One region of the Alteromonas sp. Mac1 genome, then DNA from elsewhere that is predicted to be linked to it. Evidence: riboswitches for the same ligand, from Rfam matches in the RefSeq annotation. Region 1 holds a riboswitch; the other holds the start of a gene.

Evidence for each region. A riboswitch is a leader RNA that binds a small molecule or an ion and turns the genes downstream of it on or off. The one in region 1 is predicted to bind thiamine pyrophosphate.
Region 2: it holds a riboswitch for thiamine pyrophosphate, as region 1 does, so the genes downstream of both, thiC (phosphomethylpyrimidine synthase ThiC) here and AV939_RS09585 (TonB-dependent receptor) in region 1, are expected to answer to the same signal.

The regions. Positions count from the first base shown of each region.
Region 1 covers NZ_CP013932.1:2,252,235-2,263,905, forward strand. The annotation lists gene AV939_RS09570 (phosphotransferase) at 1-289, opposite strand, end outside; gene pnuC (nicotinamide riboside transporter PnuC) at 246-890, opposite strand; gene AV939_RS09580 (YkoF family thiamine/hydroxymethylpyrimidine-binding protein) at 893-1,165, opposite strand; gene AV939_RS09585 (TonB-dependent receptor) at 1,175-3,274, opposite strand; TPP riboswitch at 3,329-3,438, opposite strand; gene AV939_RS09590 (acyl-CoA thioesterase) at 3,551-3,979, opposite strand; gene AV939_RS09595 (GNAT family N-acetyltransferase) at 4,063-6,405, shown strand; gene AV939_RS09600 (tetratricopeptide repeat protein) at 6,474-7,739, opposite strand; gene AV939_RS09605 (energy transducer TonB) at 7,742-8,353, opposite strand; gene AV939_RS09610 (ExbD/TolR family protein) at 8,355-8,753, opposite strand; gene AV939_RS09615 (MotA/TolQ/ExbB proton channel family protein) at 8,765-9,289, opposite strand; gene AV939_RS09620 (MotA/TolQ/ExbB proton channel family protein) at 9,291-10,649, opposite strand; gene AV939_RS09625 (DUF3450 domain-containing protein) at 10,656-11,417, opposite strand.
Region 2 covers NZ_CP013932.1:169,809-181,479, reverse strand. The annotation lists gene npdG (NADPH-dependent F420 reductase) at 1-119, shown strand, start outside; gene AV939_RS00730 (TIGR03842 family LLM class F420-dependent oxidoreductase) at 223-1,224, shown strand; gene AV939_RS00725 (TonB-dependent receptor) at 1,624-3,939, shown strand; TPP riboswitch at 4,502-4,615, shown strand; gene thiC (phosphomethylpyrimidine synthase ThiC) at 4,773-6,665, shown strand; gene thiE (thiamine phosphate synthase) at 6,662-8,293, shown strand; gene AV939_RS00710 (HesA/MoeB/ThiF family protein) at 8,286-9,050, shown strand; gene thiS (sulfur carrier protein ThiS) at 9,038-9,247, shown strand; gene AV939_RS00700 (thiazole synthase) at 9,248-10,015, shown strand; gene thiH (2-iminoacetate synthase ThiH) at 10,022-11,146, shown strand; gene AV939_RS00690 (YHYH protein) at 11,340-11,671, shown strand, end outside.

The DNA of each region.
Region 1 (11,671 bases):
GATCGGTTTCCTCTTCCCATTGTTCTACCCAAATTAATTCATCATCGCTTAACCAAATAGGCTTTGGTGCAATGCCTCGCTCAGCAAGTTGCTGTTGCAATACAAATTGATGGAATCTGTCGATACCGCTAAATGTATCTTCCCCCACCCATTTGACAGCATACCCACGATTATCATCTTTGAGATAGTACACCTGATTCACTATGCCAGCGGGGTGACGTTCCACTGTGGCCGAATCAGATAAATTAAGTGCTTCTTTCAAAAGCGGAATGATAGTTTCCGGTTTCATCTTGCTTATTCCACTGCGCTAACCATTGTAGGTACCCAAAAATCGAGAATCCTACGTATCCAAGGAATAAGCATGCTGATAATGCCATCCCCACTTGAAAGTATAAAAAGGCGGAGGCCAAATTAATAAAGAACCAGTAAATCCAATTTTGTAAAACTTTATGCGCCACCATAAAAGTGGTAACTACACTCAGCAGATGGATACTCGCATCTAGCAGTAAATGATCACTATTAAATTGTGAAGTGACTAATTTAGATAATCCCCATGCACAGCATAAAAGCACAGGGACTATTGTAAGATGTATCCATAACGGCCATGAACGCACTGGCTTCTCCGTGCCTCCATCACCACCTTTTGACCACTGATAATAACCATAGCCTGCCATTATCATATAGAAAAAGTTCAGCATGGACTGAAACGGCAATGTCACCTGCCAAAACAGCCAGGTATAAATAGCCGTACTGGCGAAGGCACAAAGCCAACACCAGCTGTTCTGTTTAGCCGCAAGCAACACATAGGCAATGGCAAGCACTACCGCCAACCATTCCAGTTTTGATGTGGCCGCTATCTGCGACAAAAACTCAGTGAAAAATGTACTCATGCTTAAGTTTTTCTGGCTTGCTTGTTAGCCTGCATGGCATCGTAGTTTAGAAACTTCGCCACGAAAATAGCCTGTCCAACTTCTTCGTGAGTGCGCTGCATTTCCTTACCAAGAATAGACATCACATGTCCGTAATCACCGGATACTTGCGTGCTGGTAGAAGTAGTTAATACGCCAATATTACCGTAGCTATTCATGCGATCGATAAATTGCTGAATAGGCTCAATGTATTCACCCACGAGCGGGTATAGCGATAGCTCAACCATGACTTGCATAGTGTACTCCTAGAATTCGTATTTAACGGTAACGCCAAACTGTCGGCCATTACCTAGTTGATAGTAAGGTTCTGCAAACGCATACTCATCACGAGGGTCGTTACTGAAGCCACCAAAACCTCTGGTGTAATACTCATTATCGAAGGCATTTTTAACCCACACGCTGGTTTGCCAATTATCAGAAAACCACACGATTTCACTGTTAACCAACGTTGTCGAAGGTGCCTCTACATCATGGCCATCAGAAAAACGGTAGCTGTCTTTAAAGTCGATATCGATGCGCCAAAGCACATCATCAGTAATAGATAGCTCACTAAATAAGTTAGCCGTGTATTCAGGTGCTTGTGCTTGGCGCTGTTTTTCAATCACAGTGCCATCAGTCAGCGTATAATCTTCGAAGGTAGCATCTAGGTAGCCCAAACTCATGTTCATGGTCCAGTTTTCATCTACCAGCCAACTCAACTCTAGCTCAGCCCCCTTGTTAGTGCCTATATCAGCGTTGTCTATAATGTCGATAAAATCAGGTGTTCCATCTTCGCGAATTTGAACATCAAAATTACTTACTTGCGTATCGTCCCTGTCCATATAGAAGAGTGCTGCTCGCATGGTTAGTTCAGGCACTAATAAAGGCCCTTTTACACCAAGCTCGTAATTCCAGTTATATTCTTCATCAAAGAATCGCTGCTCATCTGATACGCGCTCGTCAGGGTTATACCCTGCCCCTTTATAGCCGCGAGAAATACTGGCGTAGTAAAAGTGTTTTTCACCCGTATATTGCAATGCCACTTTACCGCCAGTCATCGTAGTATCATGACTGCTTTCAAGGCCATTGTTATCAGAGTAGTCAAAGCCGTAGTTTTCTACACGTAACCCTGCAACTAGCGTTAGGCTAGTGGTGATTGTAGATTCAGTCTGTAAATATACCGCTTTGGTGGTGGGTTCATACACACTGGTAAAGTCACCTGATGCATAGGTGTATTCACGCAACAAATCTTCTTCACTGGTTTTATAAAAAGCGCCAAGCGTCCAAGCCGTCGCGCCATTAAATAACGCGGCACTGTCTGAAGATACAAAGCGTACTTCTGCTGTTTGTGTGTCTACATCACGGAAATAAGCGTCGAATGAAGTATACCCGAAAGGGTGAAATCCTTCGTAAGTCCAATCTTCGTCATATCCATAACCGATGTTATGGGAGGCGTGAGTGGCGACTAGAATAATATCACCGCCATTAGTCGAGGTAGTGGCTCTAGCACTCACAGCATGAGTTTGATGGGTGTCAAAACCTGGCTCATCAGATAAGGTCTGATTATTATTATCTAAAGAAAACGCATCATACCCATTGTCGATGTCATACCAACGATAAGTTAGTGCCAAAGTGCTTCTTTCGTCAATATTTCCCGCTACACTTATGCGCGCAGCAGTTTCATCAAGATTATTCGTATCATCACGTTTTTGCTCGGTGCCGTCACTGTTAACGACGGTATTTTCTACAAAACCATCACTACGGTTATGCATAAGTGCAACGCGATAACCCCAATCTTGATTGATATCGTTACCTGTAGCAGCTTCTACGCGATAACTATCTTTATTACCTGCTCTTACTTCAACATAGTCAGCACTCTCTGAGCCAACAGGGGTGCTAGAAAGCTTAACCGCTCCTGCTAAAGCGCCGGAACCAAATAAGGTGGCCTGAGGCCCTCGGTAAACTTCTAGTTGCTGCGTATCAAAAATAAGTCCTGCTGCTGCAAGACCAGAGAAATCAAATTCGTCAACGATGAAACTAACAGACGGATTAATAGGCTCTACAAACTGGCTACGTTCACCGATACCGCGAATTTGAACAAAGCGTCCGCGAGAAGCGCCTGCGGCGAAGTTCACGTTCGGCACACTATTTAGCACACTATCAATATGGGTAGGCTGGCGACTGCTTAAGCGCTTAGCACTCATAACGGTAGCACTTGCACTTAGCTGGTCTAACACGGTTTCGCGAAAGTCTCCGCTCACGACAACACGTTCTACGTCATCAAGTTGTGTTTCTTGCTGAGTAGTTTGTGCGCTAACTGAAAGCGATGCGGCAAGTAAAGAAAGACAAAATATAGGTTTTTGCATGGGATCTCTTATTCTTTTTTAAGAAAAAAGATCCGGGTGTACGGCAGGTGATACGACTATGTGGTCAACCATCCCTACGCCGGCATTATCCGGATCAGGTGTAAGGGTTCTCACAATGATAATGTGAATCTCAGTCCGCGGTACGGACACCCCTTGGTATATGCGTTCGTTATGAATAACGAATACAGCGGGAAGTCTACCAGTTACGCCAAAACCGTCAAGATATTAAACGGTTAACTTGGCGTAACAGTAGGCTCGCTATTCGTGTGATGTGGCTTATTTTTGCTCTTCTAATTCGAGATTGAGCTTTCGCACTTCTTCGTTAGTTTGAGATACTAACGCCTCAAGGGTTTTACCATGCGCTGCTGGTTGACGTGATTCTGGGTCTACTTTAACGAAGACGATATCATCGGCGAAACAAATAGTTTTTTTGGTGGCTTTATTGCGCACTAAACAACTGACCGTAATCGACGTTCTACCAACCGCTTTCGTCTCAAGACCAAACTCAACAATATCACCTTGCAGTGCAGGAGACTCAAAACTAATTTCCCCTATATGTTTGGTTACCAAACAATTGGTTTCTAATTGGCAAATTGCCCAAATAGCAGCCTCTTCATCAATCCATTCAAGCGCGCGGCCGCCAAATAAAGAGTTGGCATAATTTAAGTCGTTTGGCATCACTAGACGCCGAGAAAGAAAGCGCATTCGAATTCCTTTAGATAAGTAGTTACTATAAGCAGAGAAAGTCTTAATTATACCGAAAAAACACACCTATGGCGCCACCGGAATTGACTCAATGGTTATTTAGCCCTATTTATTCGCAAGCACGACATACTGAGCATCGCCGTCTACTCGTGCTTTCTGGTGAGTATGACTGGGTGAATAAGAGTTTAACGTCTATTTTGAGCGATATTTCCCCCTCACTTACCGTCAAAGAAATAGGCGCTGAGAACTCACTGCTCCGTAAACATTTGTTGGGTAAAGAATGCGATATCGGGGTGGTACATTCACATCAAGGGTTTAACCCTGGAAACCTCATGGCCATTGCAGGCACCATTCGATGGGGTGGCTGTCTCATTTTATGCTGCCCTACGCTCGACTCTTGGCATTTGCACACCCGCCCTAGTCACCTCTCACATGGTTTTACTGCATCACGAAGTCCGTATATAAAACGGCTTGTAGCAATACTAAAAAACGATGCAGATGTAGCCATTTGGAATTCCAACAACTGCCATATTCCTGATTCAGTAGCGAGTGATACCTTTGATTCGATAAACCGGCTAACCCCGATTACCTCTGAAAGCCCTATTAATCGGATAGTTTCAGAAAACGCACGCGCAACACAGCCAGTAGATGATGAACAAACCCGTCGGCCACAGTTCAAATCACTTGAACAGCAGGCGGCATTTGATTGCCTGACAAATAAGTGGTCGCAAGATAATCGAAAAGCTGTCATCACAGCGCCTAGAGGCAGAGGGAAGTCTGCGCTTGTAGGGCTGTTTGTTGCATCAAGGCTGAAAAAGGGCGAGAAAGTAGTGATCACAAGCGCCATTCGTGAAAACACGAGCACCCTTTTCAAGCACATTCGTATAGGCATAAATTCACCAAATTCAGAAGAAAATAAACTAGAAAGTAAGACTACTGATAATGAGTTAAGCACTGCTGGAACTGTCACTGAAGCGGCTTTTGCTGTTGAGGATTTTGTTAGTGAAGCAGTCTCTAATCAAGCTTCAGAGAGTGAGAAAAGTGGATCTGCACAGTGGCTTGCGCCAGATAACCCAACGCTTATCGATGGTGACTTTGACTTGCTTATTATTGATGAAGCAGCGTCCTTCGCGTTACCTGTGCTTAAGATGTTAATCAGCGCTCATGATAACTACGTGATTAGCACAACATTGCAGGGATACGAAGGAAGTGGGCAAGGTTTTATGCAGCGTATGCTACCGGCTTTTAACGCTGAAGGCGCTTTGCACCTTTCATTGAGCACACCGCTACGATGGACAAAGAACGATAAGTTAGAAAACCTCATACATAATATTTGCTTATTTGAAGGAACAGAGTCATTTAATACCTTCAATGAAGTTCCGCGAGAAGCACGCCGGGGAGTAAGGCAAGAAATACTGCGAGAATTACAACGAAAAGCACCGACAGATAAATCTAGCAATGACTACAGGATAGGTTTGGTGTCTGCATTGTCGGAACACGAATTACACTGTGTCATGCAACTGTTAGCCGCTGCACACTATCAAACCACCCCCGATGACTTCATGCGGCTTTATGACAGCCCAGACATCGTATTGTGTACCCAATGGGACGACCTTCGTTTAATCGCAGCTGCAATAATAAATTGTGAAGGTGGCGACCCTTTAGCAGATGTAAGTGAAGGAATTGCAGATGGTTCCCGGCGCCCTAAAGGACATTTAGGGGCACAGAGGCTTACGCTACTCACGGCGAACCCCGCTACTGCATCATATCGGTATTGGAGAATAAACCGTATAGCAGTTGCTCCTCATCTACAAGGCCAAGGGCTAGGTACGCGCCTTGTAAGCTATATTAACGGACAAGCCCTTGCACAACATATTGATGCACTGACTAGCTCTTATGGCGCTTCTGACAAGCTTAATCACTTTTGGCAGCAATGCGGTTTTACGCTTGTGGATATGGGTGAAAAACCTAATAAAGCGAGCGGTGAGACCAGCGCATTGGTTGTGAAATGTATCTCTGAACGCTTTGGGCCACAACAAGAAGTATTGTCATGCTTGTTTACCCATAGTCAAGCAACCGACATTGTCCCTATAAGTAAGCTTCCGACTATCACACGAAATATACTAATAAAAAAACTAAATCAGTTCGTTAATGCGACTAGACCATTAAACCAAGTTAGCTTAGCAATAAACGCGTTGGCCGCTGAGGTCTCTGTGTCCACACAGTGTGTTAAACATACTGAAAGACCTACTAAAGCGTGCACGAGTGGAACGGATGAAGTTACGTCTGAACTTCTTTTACTACTTAGTCGTTCCCCGCTACCCACGAATAAGCTTACAAAACTCTTGGACGTGAATGGTCGTAAAGCGTTGACTGAATCATTAAGAAAAAAGATAGGCTATATGTTGGCTTCAATAACTATATAAAACTTGGTTTATTTCTAACAAAAAAAAAGGCCTCCAAATGGAGGCCTTTTTATTTATCGATATAACTACTAAATGTTAATACCGCGGTTTTTAGCCTTCTCTTTAATGTAAGGCTCCCAAGCCGCTGCATTACGACGTAGTGAGCGATCTTTCTTCGCTTCTTGTACGTGCTTAAACGCTGCTCTGAAATCACCTGCGTAGAAGTTCGCTTCCATTAGCGTAAAGTGAACTTTTTCAGGGTTTTCAACACCGCGCTCTAAAGCGTTATTTAACGCTTTAATCGCACCTTTATAATCTTCAGCAACTAACAACAAGGTACCTTGCTTTCTGTAATGCTCAGGATCTGAACTCTTCGCGGCAGCTTTAGCGTAAAGCGTAGCTGCTTTGTCGTAGTTTTTAGCCTGGTGATATGCGTTAGCAATACTAGCTAGCATATCGGCATCATCTTCAAGCAAACCAGATTTAACGTGTTTTTCCAAAATTTGAGCAGCTTTAAAAGGCATGCCGTTTGTTTGGAATAACTGAGATAACGTTTTAATCTCGTTTACTTTCTTAAGGTAACCTTGGATGTAAGCCATCTCGAACGTAGACAAACCTTTCTCGAAGTCTTCTACTGAAAGGTAGAAGAAACCAAGCTGAGTCCACCAACGTGGCTCCTCTGGGAAGTTGCGAACAAGTTCTTCAGCAACTGCCACTGTTTGAGGAAACATTTTACGTTCGTAGTAAGATGTTAGCTTTAACACATAAGGGTTTTTGTTCGGCTCATCATACAGAGCTATTGCTCTGTCAGCTGGCTCAATCATCTTATCTAATTGGCCTGCTTCATAATAAGCTTGCGCTAAACGGGTATAAACGTCTGCATCTTCTTTACACGTAAAGTCCATCCACGCGTTATACCATTTAATCGCATCAGTATATTTGTTCTCTTGCATGTTCAAATCACCTAATAACTTAAGTGTTTGAGAATGCTCGAGATCATTCAATACTTTAGGTTCTACAGACTGGTTCAAATAACCAAGTGCTTTAGAGCCTTTACCTTCTTGTGCAGCTAATAAGTTACCAATAAAGCGATTTACATACGCTGCATCAAAATCTTCAGAAGGGTCAATTTCATATAGAATATTTAACGCTTCATCAACTTGATCTTCGTTGTAAAATTCAAATGCTTTTTGAACTTTTTTACCTGTACGCTCACCGACTAAGGTTGTTTTGGCTTTTTCATAACCAGGGCACATAACAGGTGAAGACTGTGCTAGTGCCGCTGGTGCAGAAAACACTGCACCGGCACCAAGCACTAAAGCAAATGCAGACATTTTGAATTTATTTTTCATCATGATCATTGCTCCAGTTTAAAGTCTAGCTGTACGAACATGCCAGTCTGCTTAACAGCTTTGCCGTCAACAATCTTAGGCTTGTATTTCCACTTACGTAATGCACGTCGTGCCTCACGGTCGAATACACGCTTAGGTTCAGCTTCAATTACTTCGATGTCGTCTACACCACCAATTTCATTGATAGTGAAAGACAATCTTACCCATCCTTCACGGCCATCACGGGCTGCATCAGGTGGATATTTCGGATCGATACGAACGATTGGAGTAGCGTCGCCATCGCGCTGCATAGCGCCAACACCACCAATGTTTACACCAACACCACCAGTGTCAATAGCTGGGATTGCTAGGCTAAAGCCATCTGCATCCGGTTCAGCTGCTTCTGGCTCAACAAGCTCCATTTTAGGAGGCTGCTGAGGCGGAGGTGGAGGTGGAGGCGGAACACGTTGACGCGTTTGCGTCTGATCGTCTGGTTCCTGCATCACAATATCGATTACCGGTGCTTCAGGTACTTCGTCCGCCGGTCTGGCTGAGTTTTCAATCAACTTAGCCATAAGTACGAACAGGGCAAATGCAACACCAGCACCTAAGAATATAGATACAATTATACGTAACATCTTAACCCCTTGCCGCTACCGAGACACGGTTAACGCCAGCGGCTTTAACCTGATCCATAATTTCCACTACCAAACCATGCTTAGCTTTAACATCAGCCTGAATGATTACATAGTCAGTTGGCTGCTCGGTAAGCAGTCGTTCAATATTCGCTCTAACGCTGTCCGGCGCTACTTCACGTTTATCTAACCAAACGCTTCCATCTTCTGTTACAGCTATGAAAATGTTTGCGTTCTTGTGAAGAACCGCCTGGCTCGCGTCGGGCTTATTAACTTCAATCCCTGCTTCTTTAACGAAAACAGTGGTAACGATAAAGAAGATCAGCATGATAAACACGATATCCAACATGGGTGTCATGTCAATCTGTGCGTCTTCTTCCTCGATTCTGACTTTTCGAGCCATAATATCTCTCTCTAATGATGTGGCAGGCTATCAACTAACCCTTCGCGTGCCAGCTTCACTTTCGCTTCAAGACGAGAACTGATGAACAGTCCAGAAAGCGCGGCTACCATTCCGGCCATAGTCGGAACTGTTGCCATGGAGATACCAGCAGCCATTAAACGTGCATTGCTGGTGCCTTGTGTCGCCATCGTCTCGAAAACACCGATCATACCGGTTACTGTTCCCAGTAGCCCGATTAACGGACACATTGCAATAATGGTGCGAATAATCAGCATTCTTGCGTTCAGGTCATCTGACGCTTGAGAAATCCACGCGTCACGGATTCTATGCGCATACCAAGATGTGGTATCTGCTCGGGCATCCCAATTTTTGATGATGTTTTTCTTCACCGTTGGAAAGACCGAGGTTAAATACCAATAACGCTCAATCATTAAAACCCACATGAGAAAGAGCGCGGCAGCAACGAAATAAAGTACGTCACCACCGGTAGCGATAAAATCCCTGACCGATTCTATTAATCCAATCAGGTAATTCATTCTACACTCTCTCCGACTCTGAATGAGCTGCTACGATACCTGCAGTTTGCTCATCAAGAATGTGGATGATTGATTTGCTACGTGAAGCTACGATGCTGTGAGTAAGAATCAGTGGCAATGCCGCGATAATACCTTGAGCCGTAGTTACAAGCGCCATAGAGATACTGCCAGCCATCATACGAGGGTCGCCTGTACCGAACAATGTGATTGTTTGGAACGTCGCGATCATACCTAGTACCGTACCTAGTAGACCTAGTAGAGGTGCGATTGCTGCGAAGATCTTGATTACGTTAATGCCGCTTTCGATACGTGGAAGTTCACGTAAAATAGCTTCATCAAGTTTAAGTTCTAAGTTTTCTGCATCAGCTGCTTTGTTCTCTTGGTAAACTTTCAAGATACGACCTAAAGGGTTGCCATCTGAAGGGTTACCTGGGTTTTTAAGCTGTGAACGCATTTTACCAGCAACTACTGTAAGCGTAATTAGCTTGTAAAGACCGATAAGTAGACCAATCGCTAGCATTACAGTGATTGTGTAACCTACTACACCACCTGCATGATAACGCTCAGACATAGTCGCTTTTTGCTTTAACAGACCAAGGATTGCACCTTGAGAAGGGTCAGCGTAGAAAGGAACCATACCTGAAGTTGCTGCGATTAAATCGTCAGCTGAACCTACAAAGCGGCTATCTGGTTGGCGACCTAGAGGCTGAACAATTTCGTTTTCAGCATCATAAGTTAGGTAACCGTCTTCACCTACAAGGTTGAAAGTACCGATACGAACAACTTCTTGCTGTGAAGAACCGCCGTCAAGGTTAACAACTTCTGTAGTGAAACGAACTGTTTCGCCACCTTCAGTCATTTCTTTCTGTAGAGCAAACCAAAGGTCTTCTAGTTCTTGAATGTTAGGAAGACCTTTAGAGTCTTCTGCCATTCCAGCTAGGAACTCACCACGGCCTGGGAATTGAGCACTAACGATTGATGTAGCAACACGGCCATAAGCTTCTGAAGACGCTTGACGAACCACACCGAACATCTCACCAAGTGTACCAGTTGCCTGGTCAAGCTCAGCGGCTTTTTCGTTAAGCGTTACTTCGTTGTCAGAGAATTGTTGTTGAAGACGGTCACCACGACCCTGTTCAGCTTTCAATTCAGATTCTGCTTTACGAAGAAGCGCTTGCTTGTCTGCACGAGCAGATTGAAACTCTGCTTCACGCTGCTTGTTGATACGTGTTTCAGAAACACGGTTATCCTGAACTTGGTCTAAAAGTTCCTTAAGGCTCTTTGCTTCCTGAGCCTGAGCTCCGGTTGCTACAACCGCAAGAGTGGCAGCGGTTAAAAGAGATTTGAATACTGGTTTCATTAACAATTACTCCGCTGCACTAATTGGTAGTTTGATCAGGTCCGCAGGAATGACGTTATTAGCCATTTTAACTGCGTCAACAACTGAAGACAGATATTCGTCGCCAAGTTGCTCCCATGCGCGGCTTTCATTGTTCCATGCCCAAGCGTGTTCTTGATCAAGAGACAATGCAACTAGTGCAGTACGACCTAGGTTAAAGAAGTCAACAGTCACTTCAGTGCCGTTGCTATCGATAGTACCTTGGTAAGAGTTGATCTTAGTGCCGTACTCAACTTCAACCAAGTATGCTTCGATTACTTGGCGGAACTGTTCTGAAACAGTTACGTTAGAGTTAGACATAACATCACGTAAACGCTGAACACGCTCTAGACGCTCGTCTAAGTGAATAGGACGGTCAAGTTTGATGAATTTCTCAAGACTATCGATCATGCGGAACATAAGAGGAACGATGCCCTGCTTAGTTTGCTCGATGCTGTCAATCTGACGTTGCAAAGAGTCAATTCCACGTTGTTGATCTGCTACAAGACTCGCAATGTAGTCATTGTATATTTTGAGGTTTTCTGTCTCATCTACTGTTTGACGATACTCAACCAGTAATTCTTGAGACTGTTCAAACAACGTGTTGATTTTTTCCTGAGATTTCGCTGCAGCCGCGTGGATTTTCGCTTCTTCTTTATGAAGGTCATCAAGCGTATCTGCAGAGACTGCACTACCTGTTAGTGCGAAAGCACCGATAACAGTAGAAGCAATAAGAGTTCTCTTGCTCATTTTGGACATAGTTCCCAACCAAATTTCTTATTTGAATCCTCGCCGATAAAGGAAAACAGTTCGGGCAAGGGGCGTATTAAACTTTCACAATTATGTTTTAGGAATGTAGTACGGACCTTAGCTTCCAGTACTACGAACGTATTATACTCACACGGATTACAGCACTGAGTCAAGTAACACCCTGTTTACACCAAGTAGATTTTTCATCATCTGTTTAATATACGTTCGAATTCTCCTGCAGAATTCATTCCAAC
Region 2 (11,671 bases), 2.1 Mb from region 1:
GCCTAGCTGAAAGTGCCCGTTGTATTGAAGCCATTACCCCTATTTTAATTCGCTTAAACATATCCAAAGCAGTGCCATTTAGTCATGCAGGCATTCGTATTTGCCCACCGGATCATTAATACGGGCAGGTCAAAAACAACGTAAGCCGCTAGTGATTAGCTACTAAATAAATTAAGCAAAAACACGCATTAAACAAAATATAAAGAAACAGAGGAAAAACTCATGGAATTCGGTATCACATTTAAAGGCTTTGTTAGCCCAGATCGTGCCCGTAAATTAGTAAAAATGGCTGAAGAAGCCGGCTTCGATTATTGCTGGTTTTACGATTCACACATCCTTTGGCGCGAGTCGTTCGTGGCAATGGCCATGTGTATGGAGCACACCACCAAAATGCGCTTTGGCCCGTGTGTGACCAACCCTAACGTACGTGACTGGTCTGTAGCGGCAAGCTTATACGCCAGTTTGGCACTGCAAAGTAATGGCCGTTTCGACATTGGTTTAGGTCGTGGTGATTCTTCTATGCGTGTAATGGGTAAAAAGCCTGCGAACCTTGCTCGCTTAACCGAATTCACTCATAAAGTGAAAGCCATGGTGCGCGGTGAAGAAGTGATGTACGGCGAGTGCGAAAAGCCGGTTAAATTCCCGTGGGCTACAGGCTATGAACTGCCAGTTTGGGTGGGCGCTTATGGTCCGAAAGCCTTAGCAGTAGCCGGTGAACATGGCGATGGTGTCATTCTTCAAATTGGCGACCCAGATTTGGTGCAATGGTTTGGTCAACAGTGCCAAGATGCCGGGAACAAAGTTGAGCGCGACATGAGCAACTTCAAAGTTCAAGCCGCTGCACCTGCTTACTTTGGTGACATGGAAACCTGTATTGAAAAAACCAAGTGGTTCCCTGCCATGGTAGGTAATCACGTGGCCGATATTGTTGAAAAATACGGTACAGATTCAGGCTTAGTACCAAAAAGCTTAACCGATTATATTGAACAACGTCGTGGCTACGATTACTCGAAGCATGGTCAAAGCGATAACCCCTACCTAGACTTTATTACTGACGACATCGTCAAAAGCTTCTGTGTGTTAGGTGAAGCTGAAGATCACATTACTAAAATTCAGGCGCTTAAAAACGCTGGAACCACGCAATTTAATATCTATTTAGATAACGGTGATGAAGAAAATATTATCACTCGTTACGGCAAAGAAGTTATCCCTGCTTTCCGCTAAATTTGATGGCTAGCCTAGGGCGAGTTTCACGTAAATTATTGTCATTTAATTTGCGCGTAACTTAGCCCTACGCTATCGCGTTTTCTTATACCCATATCAATAAACCCTTTACCCCAAAACAGCTTTAACGCCCCAAAAACCCTACTTTATTCTTAAAAATCATTAATTTAACAACAATCCGTTCGAATTGGCCAATACCGCCTCATTGTTAATATATTGTAAATTCAGGAAAGTAAGTGCCACTTAGTTTCATAAACATGAAACATGACTTCGACACATGAATATTTACCCCTTGGTAAAACCCCTTTAGTTTCGTTAGAACAAAAGTTAATCAAATAAAAAACAAAAAATACTTCTATGTAGTTTGTAGATGTAACAACAACAAGAAGGGAACACATCATGAAATCGAAACAGACGCTATGCGCTTTAGCAATAGGATTGGCGCTTCAATCTTCCTACACTGCAGCAGCAGATTCGGTGGTACTTGAAAAAATTACGGTTACTTCGCAAAAGCGTGAGCAATACATAAACGACGTAAGTATTGCGGTAACGGCATTCAGTGGCGAGCAAATGGAGTCATTGGGTTTTGAAAGCAGCACCGACCTAATTGCATTTACGCCAGGTGTTTCCCTAGCTGGTGATATTGGTGGTCAACGCGCCATCTTTAATATTCGTGGTGTGGTACAAAACGATTACGCAGACATTGCTGAAGCTCCGGTGGCGGTATACGTAGATGGCGGGTACTTAGCCAGTACACAAGCGCAAACATTTGGTTTATTCGATATCGCCCGTGTTGAGATTTTGAAAGGCCCACAGGGCACCCTTTTTGGCCGGAACGCCACTGGCGGTATGGTAAATACCATTACAGCGAAGCCTACCGAAGAAGTGGAAGGTTACGCTGAACTCACCTTTGCTAGCTTCGAACAAAAACGGTTTGAAGGTGCGGTATCGGGCGCACTAAGCGACAAAGTATCTGGCCGTATCTCGGTGATGGCAAACAAGATGGGCAACATCCTTGAGAACGTGTATGAAGATGAAGCCGCGCCAGATACTCGTGCGGGCAGCATTGGCGGCGGTGAAGACGGTTACAACGACGATACCAAGGCATTCCGTGCTCAGTTAAACTTTGATTTAAGCGCTAATTCAAACCTATTAGTTAGTGCAAACTGGGCAGATACGACCAAAAGTGAAGGCCCTTATCAAGTGGTTAATACCACAGAAGTAAAAGACGCTGCTGGCAATGTTATTGATGTTATTTATGCCGCTGACGATCCACTAGGTTGTGACACTATTCAAGCTGGCGCTTGTGTAGATGGTAACTTTAACGGCGACCCACTGCGCCCAGTTCAAGGCGGTGACTTTAACGGTAATATCGACCCTGATGGAAGCGGCGAAAAAGTAAATAAAGACTTCGCCTTTGAAGATCAAAACAAAATTAAGTCTCGCGGCCTAGCAGCAACTTACGAATATGATTTTGACGACTTCACTTTTACCTCGGTGACCGACTGGAAGAACTTTACTCGCGTTATCGGCCTAGATTCAGATCAAACCGCCTCACCAGAATTAATTTTCCAGTCAGATGGCGACATTACCCAGTTCAGTGAAGAGTTGCGAGTAAGCGGCAACACCATGAACAGTAAATGGGTAGCAGGTTTCTATTACTTAAGCATTGAAACCGACTACTTACAAGGTCTAGCCGCAAGCCCAACAGGCGGCTATTTGGCCGGTGAAGAACAAAACACATTAGCCACTATCGATACCGATTCATACTCAGTATTTGGGCAAATCGACTACGATTTAACCGACGAACTAGTACTGGTATCGGGCTTACGATTAGTACGTGAAAATAAGTCGATGGACGGCCAGCTACGCCAAAATGCCAACTTGGTAGACCGTGATATTGAAGTAGATTACAGCCTTGATCCATTAGTAGATGTAGCCATGGATAACGATGAAACCATGTGGTCTGCAAAGCTACAGTTAGACTATAAACCAAACTCAGACACCCTGTTATATGCCGGTATTAACCGAGGCGTAAAAGCCGGTAACTTCAACGCGCCTTTAGGCGGCAGTTTTAGCACCTACGACGCTGAAGTACTTCTTGCCTATGAAGCGGGCGCGAAGCTAACCCTAATGGACGGCAAAGCACAGTTAAACAGTAGTATTTTCTACTATGATTATACTGACTATCAGTCGTTTTCATGGGTAAACAATGCCGGTGTGGTTTTCAACGAAGACGCGCAATTTACCGGTGCTGAAGTTGAACTACTATTAAACCCTATTGATGCGTTAGACATCATGTTCGGCGTGTCTTACACCGATGCCGTTGTTGAAGACTTAGAGGTGGCTTCAGGCGTATTTGTAGACACTACCCCGCCGTATACACCTGAATGGCAATCATCTGGTTTAGTGCGCTACACATGGGATATAGACAGCGGCAGTATTGCAGCGCTAATCAGTGGTTCATACCAGTCTGAATCTTTCCACAACGCGAGAAACTTTACGGCGCATACCATTGAAAGCCATTTCAAAGCTGATGCACGCATTACCTGGACTGACAAAGAAGATTTATGGAGCGTAGCCGCTTACGTAGATAACCTTACCGATTCAGATCACGAATTAATTGGTTTTGACGTATCAGGTTTCTACGGTACATCACAAATCTCTTATGCGAAACCACGCACTTACGGCGTAACCGTAAGACGTAATTTCTAATCTATGAAAGGTTAGCTGCGGATACAGATATAAAACCGCTCAACGAACATCCTGTAAGCAAAGGCCCCTTTTGGGGTCTTTTTATCTTTTATTTACGTGAATTTAGTTTAATCAAACTTACCCCATTCTACCTTCTCGTTGCCCGTGTAAAGCTTTAACGAGAGCAAGCCAACCCCCACCAAATACATATCATTCGCGCTAAAGTATTAGTGCGTTCACTTTATAAATCTTCTGCAGCAGAATGCTGCCAGCAGAGGCCCCCTCACCTCTCAACCCTCTTTAAAATTTCAAGTTTTGTTATAAGGGGGGATGGTGTGTTCCTCAGAAACCTTCTACAGCATGGAAGCTGTAGACAGGCCCTCTCACCGCCAAATTCCACCTTGAACAAGAGTGTTAGTGCGTTCACCTTAGAAATCTTCTGCAGCATGGATGCTGCCAGTAGAGGCCCCACACCTCTCAACCCTCTCTAAAATTTCAAGTTTTGTTATAAGGAACACACCATCCCCCTACCACGCCAAATCAAGGCTTGATATTTAAATTTCTTTCGCTTTATACTGAATATAGTTACTTGTCGGAGTGCTCAACTGAATTAATCCAGTGAGCTGAGACCGCGAAAGCGGGATCCGTTGAACCTGATCAGGCTAATACCTGCGAAGGGAACAAGAAAGTACAAAGTGGTAAGTCGTAAATTGTAAAAGTGAAACCATGTAGTATGGCAAGAATTTATCCTGCGGGATTTTGCCTGTAGTACCGGTCATGCTTTTGCGCCCTTTGTATTCTCTCCTCCACTCCTGACAAGCATTTTATAACCTAAACTAACAGGCGAAAATGCTATGTCGACTCGACGCGAACAGCGCCAACAGGCGCAAAACTTTATTAATCAATTGGCTGGTGAAGCCTACCCTAATTCTACTCGTCATTACGAGACAGGCAGCCGCGACGATATTAACGTTGCCATGCGACTGATTCATCAGCACGACAGCTTAATAGGCGGCACCGAAGAAAACCCCATATTTGAAAGTAACCCACCCATTGGGGTTTACGATACGTCCGGCCCTTACGGCGATCCAGACGTGACCATTGACGTGCAAAAAGGGTTAGCGCCGCTACGAGGCAACTGGATTAAAGCACGTGAAAATACATACGAACTTGAAGGCGTATCGTCACGCTTTGCGAAACAGCGTGAGCAAGATATTGTCACCGAAGATTTTCGCTTCACCCGAACGCTAAAACCACGTAAAGCCCTAGAAGGTAAAAACGTGACACAGCTGCATTACGCTCGCCAAGGCATTATCACGCCCGAGATGGAATACATTGCTATTCGGGAAAACATGGGGCGTGATGCATTAAAAGACAGCCCGCTAAGTCAGCAACACAAAGGCGAACACTTCGGGGCCAACCTGCCTTCGAACATTACCCCTGAGTTTGTTCGCCAAGAAGTGGCAGCAGGTCGCGCGATTATTCCTGCGAATATAAACCACCCTGAACTAGAACCCATGATTATTGGCCGCAACTTTTTAGTAAAGATTAACGCCAACATTGGGAATTCAGCGGTAACCTCGTCTATTGAAGAGGAAGTGGAAAAGCTGGTGTGGTCTACACGCTGGGGCGCCGATACCATTATGGATTTATCCACCGGCCGTAACATTCACGAAACCCGTGAATGGCTGCTTCGAAACAGCCCAATCCCTTTAGGTACTGTGCCCATCTACCAAGCCCTCGAGAAAGTAAATGGCGTGGCTGAAGATCTTACCTGGGAGTTGTTTAAAGACACCCTTATCGAGCAAGCCGAACAAGGGGTAGATTACTTCACCATTCACGCAGGCGTATTGCTTGAATACGTGCCACTTACCGCAAATCGAGTAACGGGCATTGTGTCGCGCGGCGGCTCTATTATGGCCAAGTGGTGTTTAAGTCATCACAAACAGAGCTTTTTGTACGAACGATTCCGCGATATTTGTGAAATTTGTGCCGCTTATGATGTATCGCTTTCTTTAGGTGACGGATTACGCCCAGGCAGCGTAGCCGATGCAAACGATGAGGCACAATTTTCTGAACTTCGCACCTTGGGTGAGCTCACTAAAATAGCCTGGGAATACGATGTTCAGGTTATGATTGAAGGCCCAGGACATGTGCCAATGCATATGATTAAAGCCAACATGGAAGAGCAACTAACCCATTGTCATGAAGCGCCTTTTTACACGTTAGGCCCGTTAACTACCGATATTGCGCCAGGTTACGACCACTTTACCTCAGGCATTGGTGCCGCCATGATTGGGTGGTATGGCTGCGCCATGCTTTGTTACGTTACCCCTAAAGAACATTTGGGCTTACCAAACAAAGAAGACGTTAAGCAAGGGCTAATTACCTACAAAATTGCGGCACACGCGGCCGACTTAGCCAAAGGTCACCCTGGTGCACAAATTCGCGATAATGCCATGTCGAAAGCTCGCTTTGAGTTTCGTTGGGAAGACCAGTTTAACCTAGCATTGGACCCTCATACCGCCCGAGCCTATCACGATGAAACCCTACCCAAGGCCTCAGGTAAAGTGGCACATTTTTGTTCTATGTGTGGCCCCAAATTTTGCTCTATGAAAATTTCTCAAGAAGTGCGAGATGTAGCCAAAGCTAATCAGGAAAAAGGCATGCAAGACATGGCTACCGCCTTTAACGAATCTGGCGCCGCGCTATATCACGGTGCCGATACCAAGGTACAGCTACCGTGAGCGAAGCTTCAACACAAGACACACTTAAAGCTGCGACACAAGCCATGAGCGAAGAGCCTGTTGCGTGGGTTATTGGTGGCATAGATACAAGTGGAGGCGCGGGTATTACCCGCGACGCCATCACACTTGCTGATATAAGTGTGCATGCATGCGTATTAACCACACAAGTCGCTAACCAGTCTCATTCAACAATGCGAAGTGCATCGGCATTGAGTATCGAAACGCTCAATGCACAATGGCAAGCGCTAGAAATCGAACTTCCCCCTAAGGCAATAAAAATTGGCGCAATTGCAAACACACCACAAGCCCTGTTCTTGTGTGAGCATGTGACAAAAATAAAACAATATAAAAGCACAAGTTGTTTTGTTGTTTGGGATCCGGTGTTGGTGAGTTCTTCAGGAGGTGTATTAAGTGAACTTAGCCAACAAAGTGTTGATGCGCTTATTGCGGCTGTGGATATTGTAACCCCTAACGTGAAAGAGCTATCCCAGTTATCAGGCTGGCCTGTGCACTGTGAAAAATCACTGTTAGCAGCGGCAAAGGTGCTTATCGCCCGTGGCGCTAAGGCGGTATACGTGAAAGGCGGCCACGCGCATTGGCAAAGTACAGCCATTGATACTTTTGTGTCTACGCATGCGGTTCGAATTTTTCAGCAACCCCGAGACAACATGGGGAACCTTAGAGGTACAGGCTGCATGTTTGCCAGTGCATTAGCTGGTTTTGTGGCAAGCGACTATGATATTCAAGATGCGCTAACGCTCGCTAATGCTTACCTGCATAAAGTGCGCAACGCATCCTTGCTTTCTACCAATTCCGTCTGTTCTGCCGATCATATACATTGCGCAGGATTGGTTGGTTTTCCATTAACACCGGTACACTACCCTTCCGTTCGCTTTGGTGAAAGCGACCCAATCCGGCGTCAAACCCCAATGCATTTCCCTAGATTAACCGACACTTCGTTAGGGGTTTACCCAGTACTGAACGATATATCGCAATTGGAAGCGCTAGTAGAGGCAGGCGCCGTGATTATTCAATTACGAATAAAGTTTGGCACTCAAGATGATAAGTCTTTACAAATTGCTAAGGCTGTTGAGATGGTAAAAAACACGCCCTGTCAGTTATTTATTAATGATGACTGGGAGCTAGCCATCAAGCATGGTGCTTACGGCGTGCACTTAGGCCAAGAAGATCTCGAAACAGCCAACTTACACGCCATCTCGCGTGCAGGACTTAGATTGGGCATTTCAACCCACGGTTACTGTGAACTTCAACGTATAAAATGGCTAAACCCCTCATACATTGCACTTGGCCATATATTTCCCACCACCACCAAAGATATGCCATCGAAACCTCAAGGACTCGATCGCCTTTCACGTTACGTTCGTCTTTGTGGAGATACGCCAACAGTGGCCATTGGCGGTATTAACTTGGCGCGAATTAATCCGGTAGCCAGTACTGGTGTATCGGGTATTGCAGTAGTACGTGCTATTACGCAAGCAAAGGATCCCGCGGCGGCATATCACAACCTGCGACAACAGATGAGTGGTGGCGAGGTAATTAGCGATATCATTGATGATGACACCGACAAAGTTAGCACTTCGGTTCAACACGGACTTAACCATGAATAGTGTGCACTTATCTAGCGACGACATCAGCCGCTATAGTCGCCAGTTGATGCTAGATGACATTGACGAAAAAGGGCAAGCGCGCCTTAAACAAGCTTACGCGGTTATCATCGGGCTAGGTGGGCTGGGCTCCTTGGTTGCACGTTATTTGGTAGGTGCAGGTATTGGCAAAGTATTGCTGGTAGATAACGACACTGTGGATAAAAGTAACATTCATCGGCAAGTGCTGTTCAACCAAGAACATATCGGCCAGCACAAAACCCAAGCTAGCTATGCCCAATTGCGCCTTGTAAACCCAAACACCCAAATTGAACTGGCCGAGGTTCAAGCAAATAGCAGTAACTTAGTCTCATTGATATCCGGTGCCCATTGCGTGCTTGATTGCAGCGACAACATCACTACCCGAAAAGCCATTAATGCTGCTTGCGTTAACCAGCGCACAGCACTTTTTATTGCCGCCGCCAGCCAGTACAGCTGGCAAGCGTTAAACCTGCAGTTGAATGAAAACAACCATGGTTGCTATGCATGCTTGCTTGCCCAAACCAAAGTACAAGAAGACTGTATCAGCCAAGGGATTTTAGGCCCGGTGGTAGGTATGGCCGCGTGCTATCAAGCTACCCAAGCCCTGCTGTATATGGCCAACCCCAAGGTAAACATTGCGTGGGGGCAATACACCATCATGAATGTGGCCTCCGCACAGTTTCAATCTTTCTCACTTCCGCCTTATAAACACTGCGAGGTATGCCAATGTCACACATAAATATTTCATTAAATGGTGAGCAGGCTAACTGTGCACCAAATACGTCGGTGTTAGCATTTCTAACAGCCCAAGGCGTAAGCCAAGACGGCACTGCTGTGGCTAAAAACGGCAGTATTTTAGCCAAGCCTCTTTGGGGTGACAGCCACTTACAACATAACGACAAGCTTGACGTTTTCACGCTTGTAGCAGGAGGGTAAATGCTTACCTTAGCTAACCAGACATTTTCATCACGCCTATTAATGGGCACAGGTAAATTTAGCTCGCCTAGCATAATGAAACGCAGTGTGAAAAGTGCCAAAAGCACCATGGTGACGCTAGCCATGAAACGGCTTTCAGCGCACATTGAACACGATAATTCCTTAGCACTGTTGAAAGAATTAGACGTTACGCTATTGCCAAATACTTCCGGAGCAAAAAATGCACAAGAAGCCATTTTTGCCGCTGAGTTAGCCTACGAAGTACTAGGTTCCCCATGGATAAAGTTAGAGATTCACCCTGACCAGCAGCACCTTTTACCTGACCCTATCGAAACCTTACAGGCTGCCGAAGCATTGGTGAAAAAGGGGTTCAATGTACTACCGTATTGCCATGCTGACCCTGTGCTTTGTCGGCGATTAGAAGAAGTGGGCTGCGCTGCAGTTATGCCATTAGGCGCGCCTATTGGCACCAACCAAGGGTTACAAACGGCGCCTTTTTTGCGCATTATTATTGAGCAAGCGAATGTGCCCGTTATTGTTGATGCGGGTATTGGCAAACCTAGCGAAGCCATGGCGGCAATGGAGATGGGCGCTGATGCCGTATTAGTCAATACAGCCATTGCTACCGCAGGCAACCCCGTTGCCATGGCCAGTGCTTTTTCTAAGGCCGTTGAAATAGGCCGCAAAGCCTACGAAGCGGGCATGCCCAACACACAGCAAAATGCCAAGCCTTCTAGCCCCTTAACACAGTTTTTGGTGCAGGAGTAGTTAGTCATGCGTATAGCAAGCACACTCATGTCGCAAGACTTATCGAATATAACCCTTTCTATCCAAAGCAAAACCAGCAAGCACGTAGAACAAGCGTTGGTTAAAACAAGTCGAAATTTAGATGATTTCATGGCGTTGATATCACCTGCCGCCACACCTTATGTAGAAGAGATGGCTACGCAATCTAAAATGCTAACCCGCGCACGATTTGGCAATACCATGGGGTTATTTGTGCCGCTATACCTTGCCAACTTGTGTGCGAACGAATGTACCTACTGCGGCTTCACCATGAGTAACAAAATAAAACGCACGGTGCTAAACCTGAGCCAAATAGAAAGAGAAATAGCCGCCATTACCGATATGGGGTTTTCACAAGTATTGCTGGTAACAGGGGAGCACGAACAAAAGGTAGGCATGCCTTATTTTAGTGAAGTGTTACCTACAATCAAGGCTAAAGTGAGCAATGTAATGATGGAAGTACAGCCGTTGCCACAAAAAGACTACGAAACCTTAAAGTCGTTAGGGGTGGATGCGGTACTGGTTTACCAAGAGACCTATAACCCTCAAGCTTACGCCCGATACCATACAAGAGGTAAAAAGCAGGATTTCTTATGGCGTTTGCAGGCTAGCGATCGTATTGGCGCGGCAGGTATCGATAAAATAGGCATAGGTGCCTTATTAGGGCTAGGTGATTGGCGCACCGATAGTGTGATGACAGCCCTTCACGGCCAACTAATTCAGCAACATTACTGGCGAAGTCGAGTGGCGATTTCTTTCCCCAGGTTACGACAATGTGAAGGCAACACTAACGATTCAGCTAATTTATTAACCCAGCAGTTTCCTAACGAAACACAACTATTGCAATTGATATGCGCTCACCGTTTGTTTAACCCACAAGCCGAATTGTCCCTATCTACCCGTGAATCGGCGCGATTTCGCGATGGTGTGTTGCCATTAGGTATTACCTCGATGTCAGCAGGGTCACAAACTCAACCAGGCGGTTACAGTGCGCCGTCAGAAGCGCTTAACCAGTTTGATATAGATGATACTCGCCCCGTAAATTTGGTAGCCGCGGCTATTGAAGCGAAAGGATTGGAGCCCGTATGGAAAGACTGGATGGCTTTTAGCTAGCCATTTTGTATATCTCTTTTTCTAACCACTGGCGTTCGCCTATTTCTAGTCGCTGGATATAGCTATAACACTTTCCCATCATGCTAGTTAAGCGATGAGTAAACGTTTATTGTTTCTGAGTGTTAATCCAAAAAGCCCTTTGTAAGCTACTATTACTAAGCAGCTTTGTTTTAACAGTGGAAAAAGGATGGCAATGAAGAATATCAATGTAAGAAGATTAGCGTTGATCGCAGGGGTATTAACCCTTGGTACACTCACCGCCTGCGGCGATCATTCCAATTCAGAAGCCCATGTCCACGCCCAAAATGAAGCAAGAAAACAAAGTACAACCGCTTCACTCCCAACCATTACCAACTACTTTACTGATGACGTTATAGTTAGTGACAGTCTTGTAGAATGTACATTAAGCGATGGAACCGAAACTAGCTGTTACATCGTTACTATGCCCATAAATAGTGAAATTGATGTTGGCCACGACAAAGGCCCTTGGTGCCCACGTAATATTAGCGATACCGCTGAAGACGC